DNA from 3 places in the Paenibacillus sp. FSL L8-0435 genome. Region 1 is predicted to be linked to each of the others. Evidence: predicted binding sites of a transcription regulator. Region 1 holds the regulator's gene; each other region holds the start of a gene.

Region 1 (2,273 bases):
CGGCCGAAAAAGGCATAGTCAACGGTACAAACGCAGACCTGTTTGACCCCAATTCACCGATGACGCGCGAGCAGATGCTGGTGATCCTGTACAACTACATGAAGTACAAGGGCTATGAGCTACCTGAAAGCCACTCTAAGTCCTTCACGGATGAGAGTGAGATCAGCTCCTGGGCGTTGGAGGCCGTTCAGACGCTACGGGGCATCGGCATTGTATTAGGCAAGCCGGACAACTTTTTTGCTCCCAAAGCCACCGCCACCCGCGCCGAAGTAGCCACGATCTTTGTAAGATTCGTCGAATATCTGGCTAACTGAAAGCGTATACAGAAAAATGCAGACCCTTCCGGTTGGACAATATCCAGCCGGAAGGGTCTCCTGTTTTCAAACTGTACTTTTTTTGACAACTCCACAGTCAGGACTTTAAACCCTCTATTTTTTCATCTAGAATATTCGTCCCCAAGTCCAAAAAATTCTAATTAATTAATGCATGTTCTGATTTATTTCACCACAAAAAAATGCCATCACAATAATGTGATGGCATTCTTGATTATGGAGCCTAGGGGGATCGAACCCCTGACCTCATCGCTGCCAGCGATGCGCTCTCCCAGCTGAGCTAAGGCCCCAGGATATGAAGTAGATAACTTGTCCAGCGCTGCTACGTTCCACAGGCGACTCCTATATCATATAAAATCCAGCTTTCGCTGTCAATCACTTTTTAAGATCCAAAGTGATTGGAGAAGAACAACCGATTTCTCTGGTACACACGGACTGGAACTCCAGACTGCTCTTCTCCCTTTACCAACTTCACTAATCCTCCAGATCGTCTTTGGACAACAGGGATTTCAGTTCTTTCATGAACATATTGATATCTTTGAACTGGCGGTATACCGACGCAAAACGGACATACGCCACTTCATCGACTGGAAACAACTGTTCCATCAACAACTCACCAATCTGGCGACTCTCCACTTCAGCATCAGCTGTATTGCGCAGAGATTTCTCTACTTCAGATACCATCATCTCCAGGGTCTCTACGGAGACTGGACGTTTCTCACAGGCACGAATAAGCCCGCGGAGAATCTTGTCCCGGCTGAACTCTTCCCGGCTGCCATCTTTCTTAATGACAATCAGTGGAGTCTCCTCAATCATCTCAAACGTTGTAAATCTTCGGGCACACTGCTCACACTCACGGCGACGACGAATCGATTTTGCTTCGTTGGCCGGACGCGAATCAAGCACTTTGGTACCCATATAACCGCAATAAGGACACTTCAACTCAGATCACTTCCCACGTTTTACTTTTTACCACATATTCCCTGTCTTGATTTTGTAATGAAAAATGCATTGCCGACACATAATACTTTTACCAACCCGCGAGGAGGTGAACAGCAATGGCACAAAGCAATGGTAACTCCAACAACTTGGTGGTAACTAAAGCTTCCGCAGCACTCGAGCAAATGAAATATGAAGTTGCTCAAGAACTCGGAATCAGCATCCCACAAGACGGATACCAAGGTAACATGACTTCTTACGAGAACGGTTCGATCGGTGGATACATCACGAAGCGTCTGGTAACAATTGCAGAACAGCAATTGGCAGGTCAATACCAATAATATCTGCATCGTAATACGCTACACAGAGGAGCATGGAGCGGCCGGTGAATAACCGGCCTGCTCTGTGCTTCTACTTATATACTTAGAACGTATTATAGATCTTTACATACTGATTATAATAGTAAATGACTCTTTGTACATAGTGACGCGTCTCACCAAACGGAATATCTTTCACCGTATCGAACGAGCCATCCCACACACCATCTCTGAGCCAACTGTTCACTTTGCCTGGACCCGCATTATAGGCAGCGATCATGACCGCTTCATTGCCATCGAATTGATCGGATAGATTCCGCAGATACCATGTGCCTAATTGAATATTTCGTTCAGGCTCGTGCTTCAATTCCTCCAGCGAAGTGTCGGGAATTTTGGCTTGTTCCAGTATCCAATTCGCCGTGTCCGGCATCAGTTGCATGAGCCCAATGGCACCTCGCTTGGATTCCTTGCTTGTCTTAAAATTAGTCTCCACCTTGATAATGGAAGCAATCAGAAACGGATCAACCTCATAACTCTGAGATTGGGCACGGATCTCTTCCTTATAATGTATGGGATAGAACCATGCCATCCAGTTTGTATTCAGAAATAACACCAGTACAAAGGACACAAACATCAACAGCAGTACACGTTTCTTACGCAATATTCTCATAACAAACCCTTAGGC
Region 2 (2,273 bases), 160 kb from region 1:
CAAAAATCTAGCCGAGATGCGAGTGGTTTCCGCCAGTTCATCCCATGCCACATCATGATTTGTTTCATCGTAGAATTTGGACAGATTAATGGCAGACAGATTACATACACCCCAGGCAGGCAGACCCTGTTCCGCGCATGGATTAGTACAGATGATCGGGTTAAAGTACCAGCTGTTGGACATCTGGTTATAGTACTCCATGAATACCACACCAGGCTCTGCCGATTTCCAGGCTGATTCAATAATGGTATGCCAGATTTCGCGCGCCTTCAGTGTACGATAGTGCACCACCGAATGACCTGCTGCTTTCCATTGCTGCATATCCCCGTTCCACTCGGTGTCGTAGTCCGGATCGTTCGTATCGGGGAAAACCAAGTCCCAATCTCCATCCTGCTTGACAGCCTCCATAAATGTGTTGCTCACACATACAGACAGATTGGCATTGGTCACCTGCCCCATCGTTTGTTTCACGGTAATAAAATCAAGCACATCCGGATGCCAGTCATTCATCATGAGCATGAGCGCACCACGGCGGCTCCCACCCTGTTCAATCAGTCCAGTCGTATAACTGAACAATCCGCCCCACGATACGGAACCGCTGGATGATCCGTTGACACCTTTCACCACCGCTCGGCGAGGACGCAAAGAGGACAAATTAATGCCAACGCCTCCCCCACGTGCCATAATCTCCGTCATCTCGGTCAAAGTCTTCATGATGCCACCCCGACTGTCTTGCGGAGACGGAATGACATAACAATTGAAAAGTGTCAACTCATCGCTTGCCCCCGCACCGGCAGCAATGCGGCCTCCGGGTACTAACTTCCAATCTTCCAACACGGAGCGGAACTTGGACTCCCACGTTGCCCGCTGATCCGCTGTGGATTCGACAGAAGCCATCGCTTTGGCAAGACGGTCCCACATCTCTTCCGGTGTTTTTTCTATGTTGAGTGTCAATTTCTCCACGTTTGTCTCGATGATCTCTCCGCTTCGAGTCCTTACCTGTACAAGCTGACCCTGACGTTCTATGATTTCGCCCACTTCCTTGGTTGGGAACTTCGGATCATCCTTCGTTAATACCAATACCACATCTCCGACCTTGGCATGATTCGAATCGGCGTCCTTCCAGGCGTATCGGTCCAGAAATATTTTTTCGCTGAGTCCTTCTAATGGGTACGATCGTTGGTTCGATTTCATCGCTACGTTCAACCTCCCGAAATAGATCTCCATTTTCACTATAAGAGTAAATTATGATAAAACACCACATATAGTGATATAAAACCAGTATATTACACCATATATTGATTTTCCATAAGACTTTTATCACAGACTTTATTTTATAGACTCCCCTGCTCGGACAAACTTCTTCACACACCCTCATACGCATGAATACGATATCTGTGAATTTTTTGGCACACAAAAAATCTGGGGATAACAGCGATTGGAAGGTTGTTCTGTCATCGTAGTGTTCGTGCAAATAAACTGTAGTTCAACTTATATAGTTATGAACTGACTCTCATTCGTCCATACTATTACCTACGAATAAAACGTCATCACGTATGGCAGGGGAGGAAACACCATGAACCGGAAAAACCCGCACCACACGAATCAACCTGTAGCCGAGCTGCCCGTTCCGCTGGAATTTGATCGAAGCTGGATTAATCAATTGGAATCACGACTGGATAAAGGAGGTCCTTGGGGGGATTATCGACTCTTCCAACTGGGCATTCAAGCCGAAGAAACCAATCTGATTCCCAATTTTGACGAGATCCAGTGTTTGAAGCATCTACAAGGCCTTACTCCACTTCCTCATCAGATGGACACTGCACGCAGAGTATTATTTGAAATGTCAGGCCGGGCCATTCTCGCCGATGAGGTGGGTCTTGGCAAAACCATTGAAGCCGGTCTCATTCTGAAAGAATATATGGTTCGAGGTCTCGTATCCAAGGTACTCATTCTCGTGCCAGCGTCTCTTGTGCTGCAATGGGTACGGGAGTTGAATTCGAAATTTGGCATCCCTGCTATTGCCCAGAAAAAGGCCTATTCCTGGCAGAATGAAGTGGTTGTTGCTTCCATGGATACAGCCAAACGTGACCCGCACAAAGATATGCTGCTGAATACCGATTACGACATGATCATTATTGACGAGGCTCATAAGCTCAAAAACAAAAAAACAACCAACTATCAATTCATGCTGAAATTGCGCAAAAAGTATTGCCTGCTGCTCACAGCTACACCTGTGCAGAACGATATGAGTGAATTGTTCAATCTGATCA
Region 3 (2,273 bases), 2.6 Mb from region 1:
TCCGAATAATGTTCAGTGCTTCACGATGTACATGAGTGTCCTGCCCATGATGGCGCCCATAGAGAGCTGTCATACATTCCGCAAGACCGATAAAACCAAGAGATAATGTTCCATGCTTCAAAAGATCGGCAACCGGCTCGTTCGGGCCAAGCTGTTCTCCACCTTCCCATACTCCCTCCCGCATCATGAAGTCGGATGCCTTAGCAGGTTGTGCTGTCTGAATTTGGTAGCGGTGCAGCAGGCCGGAAGCGGCATTATGCATAACCGACTCCAAAGCAGTATAGAACCCTGCCCGATCTGCAACGGCTCTGCTGCCTTGGCAGATGCCAAACCGGATGCCGAGCTTGACGAGGTTAATGGTGTTGAAGGACAGATTACCTTTACCACTTTGACGATTGCGACCAAATCGGTCAGCCAGTGTACGTGTGCGGCATCCCATGGTGGCGATGATCGTATCCGGATCTTCCGGATGATAGAAAGGCAGATTGAAAGAGGCATCCACATTGACAAAGTTGGGATACATCCGCCGGGATGAACAGGTGACTGCGAGACGGAACAAATCATAGTTCGGCTCTCCTTGAGCCTGATTGATCCCCTGTTTGCACTGGAAAATATGTTGAGGGAACACGGGAGTCTCCCCGTTGCCCAGGCCACGGATGGTTGCTTCCAGCAACGAGCGTGATACCAACCGACCTTCTGCTGATGTACATAATCCATAGTTCAGTGAAGTGAATGGAATCTGGCCACCTGCACGACTGCTCATCGTATTCAGGTTATGAATCAGCGATTCAGCAGCTTGTCCTGTCTCCAGTTCAGTCTCTTCATAGGCGAAGGCATACGCCTGCGGGCACTGATTCTTCGCTTCGATGCTGTCCAGATGAAGCTGTTCATCCTCGAGCAGGGCATGCTCACCAAAGAGTCGTTGTCCTTTGCGGTAATGTTTGCGGAACGATCGCTGTACATAGGGAGCCAGATCCCAGTCGATTTTATTGGCTGACACACCGCCATATTGACTGTTCTGCTGGGATTGGAAGATGATCGCAACCAGAGCCATTGCAGACATGATTGTCTGAGGTGTGCGAACCGATCCGTTGCCTGTATTGAAACCCGCAGCAAGAAGACGGTCAAACGGGATAAAGATGCAGTTGGTCGTTCCAAGTGCATACTGGTCCAGATCGTGTACATACAGATCCCCATTCTCCACAGCTTGGGCAAGCTCTTCCGGCAACACATGACGCAGAGCATGCCACTTGGCTGTCTCCGAACCGAGCCTGCTCATCTTGCCGCTGAAGGAGTCTCCGTTCAGATTGGCATTTTCCCTCAGCGTATCGGCGTCTTCTGCGCCAATAATTCGTCTTCCCAGGTCGGATAATAGATCGGATGCCGGTGGAGTGGCATACTCAAGCATGTTCATGTAAGGTTCCTCCTAAAATGATTGAATATCATTCAATTTCCGTATAACACTATATGTAGATTCGTCTTATCCATTTATAAACTATATGTGGTTTTTTGGGTGTGATAATGGTCACATAGTTCACAGGACAAAGTGGACTTTCCTTTAATTGCTGTGGATAAAGGTTCCCAAAGTTTGAGTAGAAGCGTATAATTTCTAGTTATCCTGCAAGGATAATATCCGAAGTTGGACAAGATGGACTTTAATCAATCTGAAAAGGCGTTTTGCCATAATTTTTCGTTTGTTAATCCATCCGTTTAAGAACTGTTTTGACCGCAAATGGGCAAAAAACAGGAAGTATGATTCTCTTATACAGCTACGGTGTTAATCATATAAGTATAGATTGTGACAGCTATTCGGATTTTTTGATGAACCCTTGTACGTGATTACACAATTATGATCTACAGATTAGATAGTGCAGCTAAGATAAAAGGGGTGGATCATGGGGACGGCAGAAGGCATTACGAGAGGCTTCTATGAAGATATAAAGGAAGCTGCGGCCCATATTGTAGACGTACTAAGTGGTATATTGAAGGTTAATACCATCTTTGTTGCTACGAATGACGGTTTGACGAATGTCATTCTTGAGGCGTTCAATCGCAAGGAAGAATTGATTGTAAAAGGTAGCGAACTTCCATTTGAAGATTCTTACTGCAGCTTGGTATTAAAAGATAAACATGAGAACCTTACAATCCAGAATACATGTGAACATCCGATGACAAGATTCATGGATGTCACGAGTGGGCTCGGCAATCGTTTCTTCGTGGGCGTGCCCATCATGCGAAGATCTGGCGAAACATTCGGGACCATCTGTCTGATG

Evidence for each region. Region 1 encodes NrdR, which represses ribonucleotide reductase genes. Its sites were predicted from a motif close to AACACNATATATNGTGTT; they were not measured.
Region 2: NST33_RS10235 (adenosylcobalamin-dependent ribonucleoside-diphosphate reductase) is a predicted target of NrdR. The motif match lies at 1,255-1,272, and genes of this name have one in related genera.
Region 3: NST33_RS29040 (anaerobic ribonucleoside triphosphate reductase) is a predicted target of NrdR. The motif match lies at 1,460-1,477, and genes of this name have one in related genera.

What each region holds. Positions count from the first base shown of each region.
Region 1 is NZ_CP150185.1:2,069,208-2,071,480, reverse strand. It holds gene NST33_RS09530 (S-layer homology domain-containing protein) at 1-314, shown strand, start outside; tRNA gene NST33_RS09525 (tRNA-Ala) at 550-622, opposite strand; gene nrdR (transcriptional regulator NrdR) at 807-1,274, opposite strand; gene NST33_RS09515 (alpha/beta-type small acid-soluble spore protein) at 1,391-1,612, shown strand; gene NST33_RS09510 (lytic transglycosylase domain-containing protein) at 1,695-2,258, opposite strand; gene coaE (dephospho-CoA kinase) at 2,255-2,273, opposite strand, start outside.
Region 2 is NZ_CP150185.1:2,227,076-2,229,348, reverse strand. It holds gene NST33_RS10235 (adenosylcobalamin-dependent ribonucleoside-diphosphate reductase) at 1-1,194, opposite strand, end outside; gene NST33_RS10230 (SNF2-related protein) at 1,577-2,273, shown strand, end outside.
Region 3 is NZ_CP150185.1:6,571,001-6,573,273, reverse strand. It holds gene NST33_RS29040 (anaerobic ribonucleoside triphosphate reductase) at 1-1,414, opposite strand, end outside; gene NST33_RS29035 (histidine kinase dimerization/phospho-acceptor domain-containing protein) at 1,896-2,273, shown strand, end outside.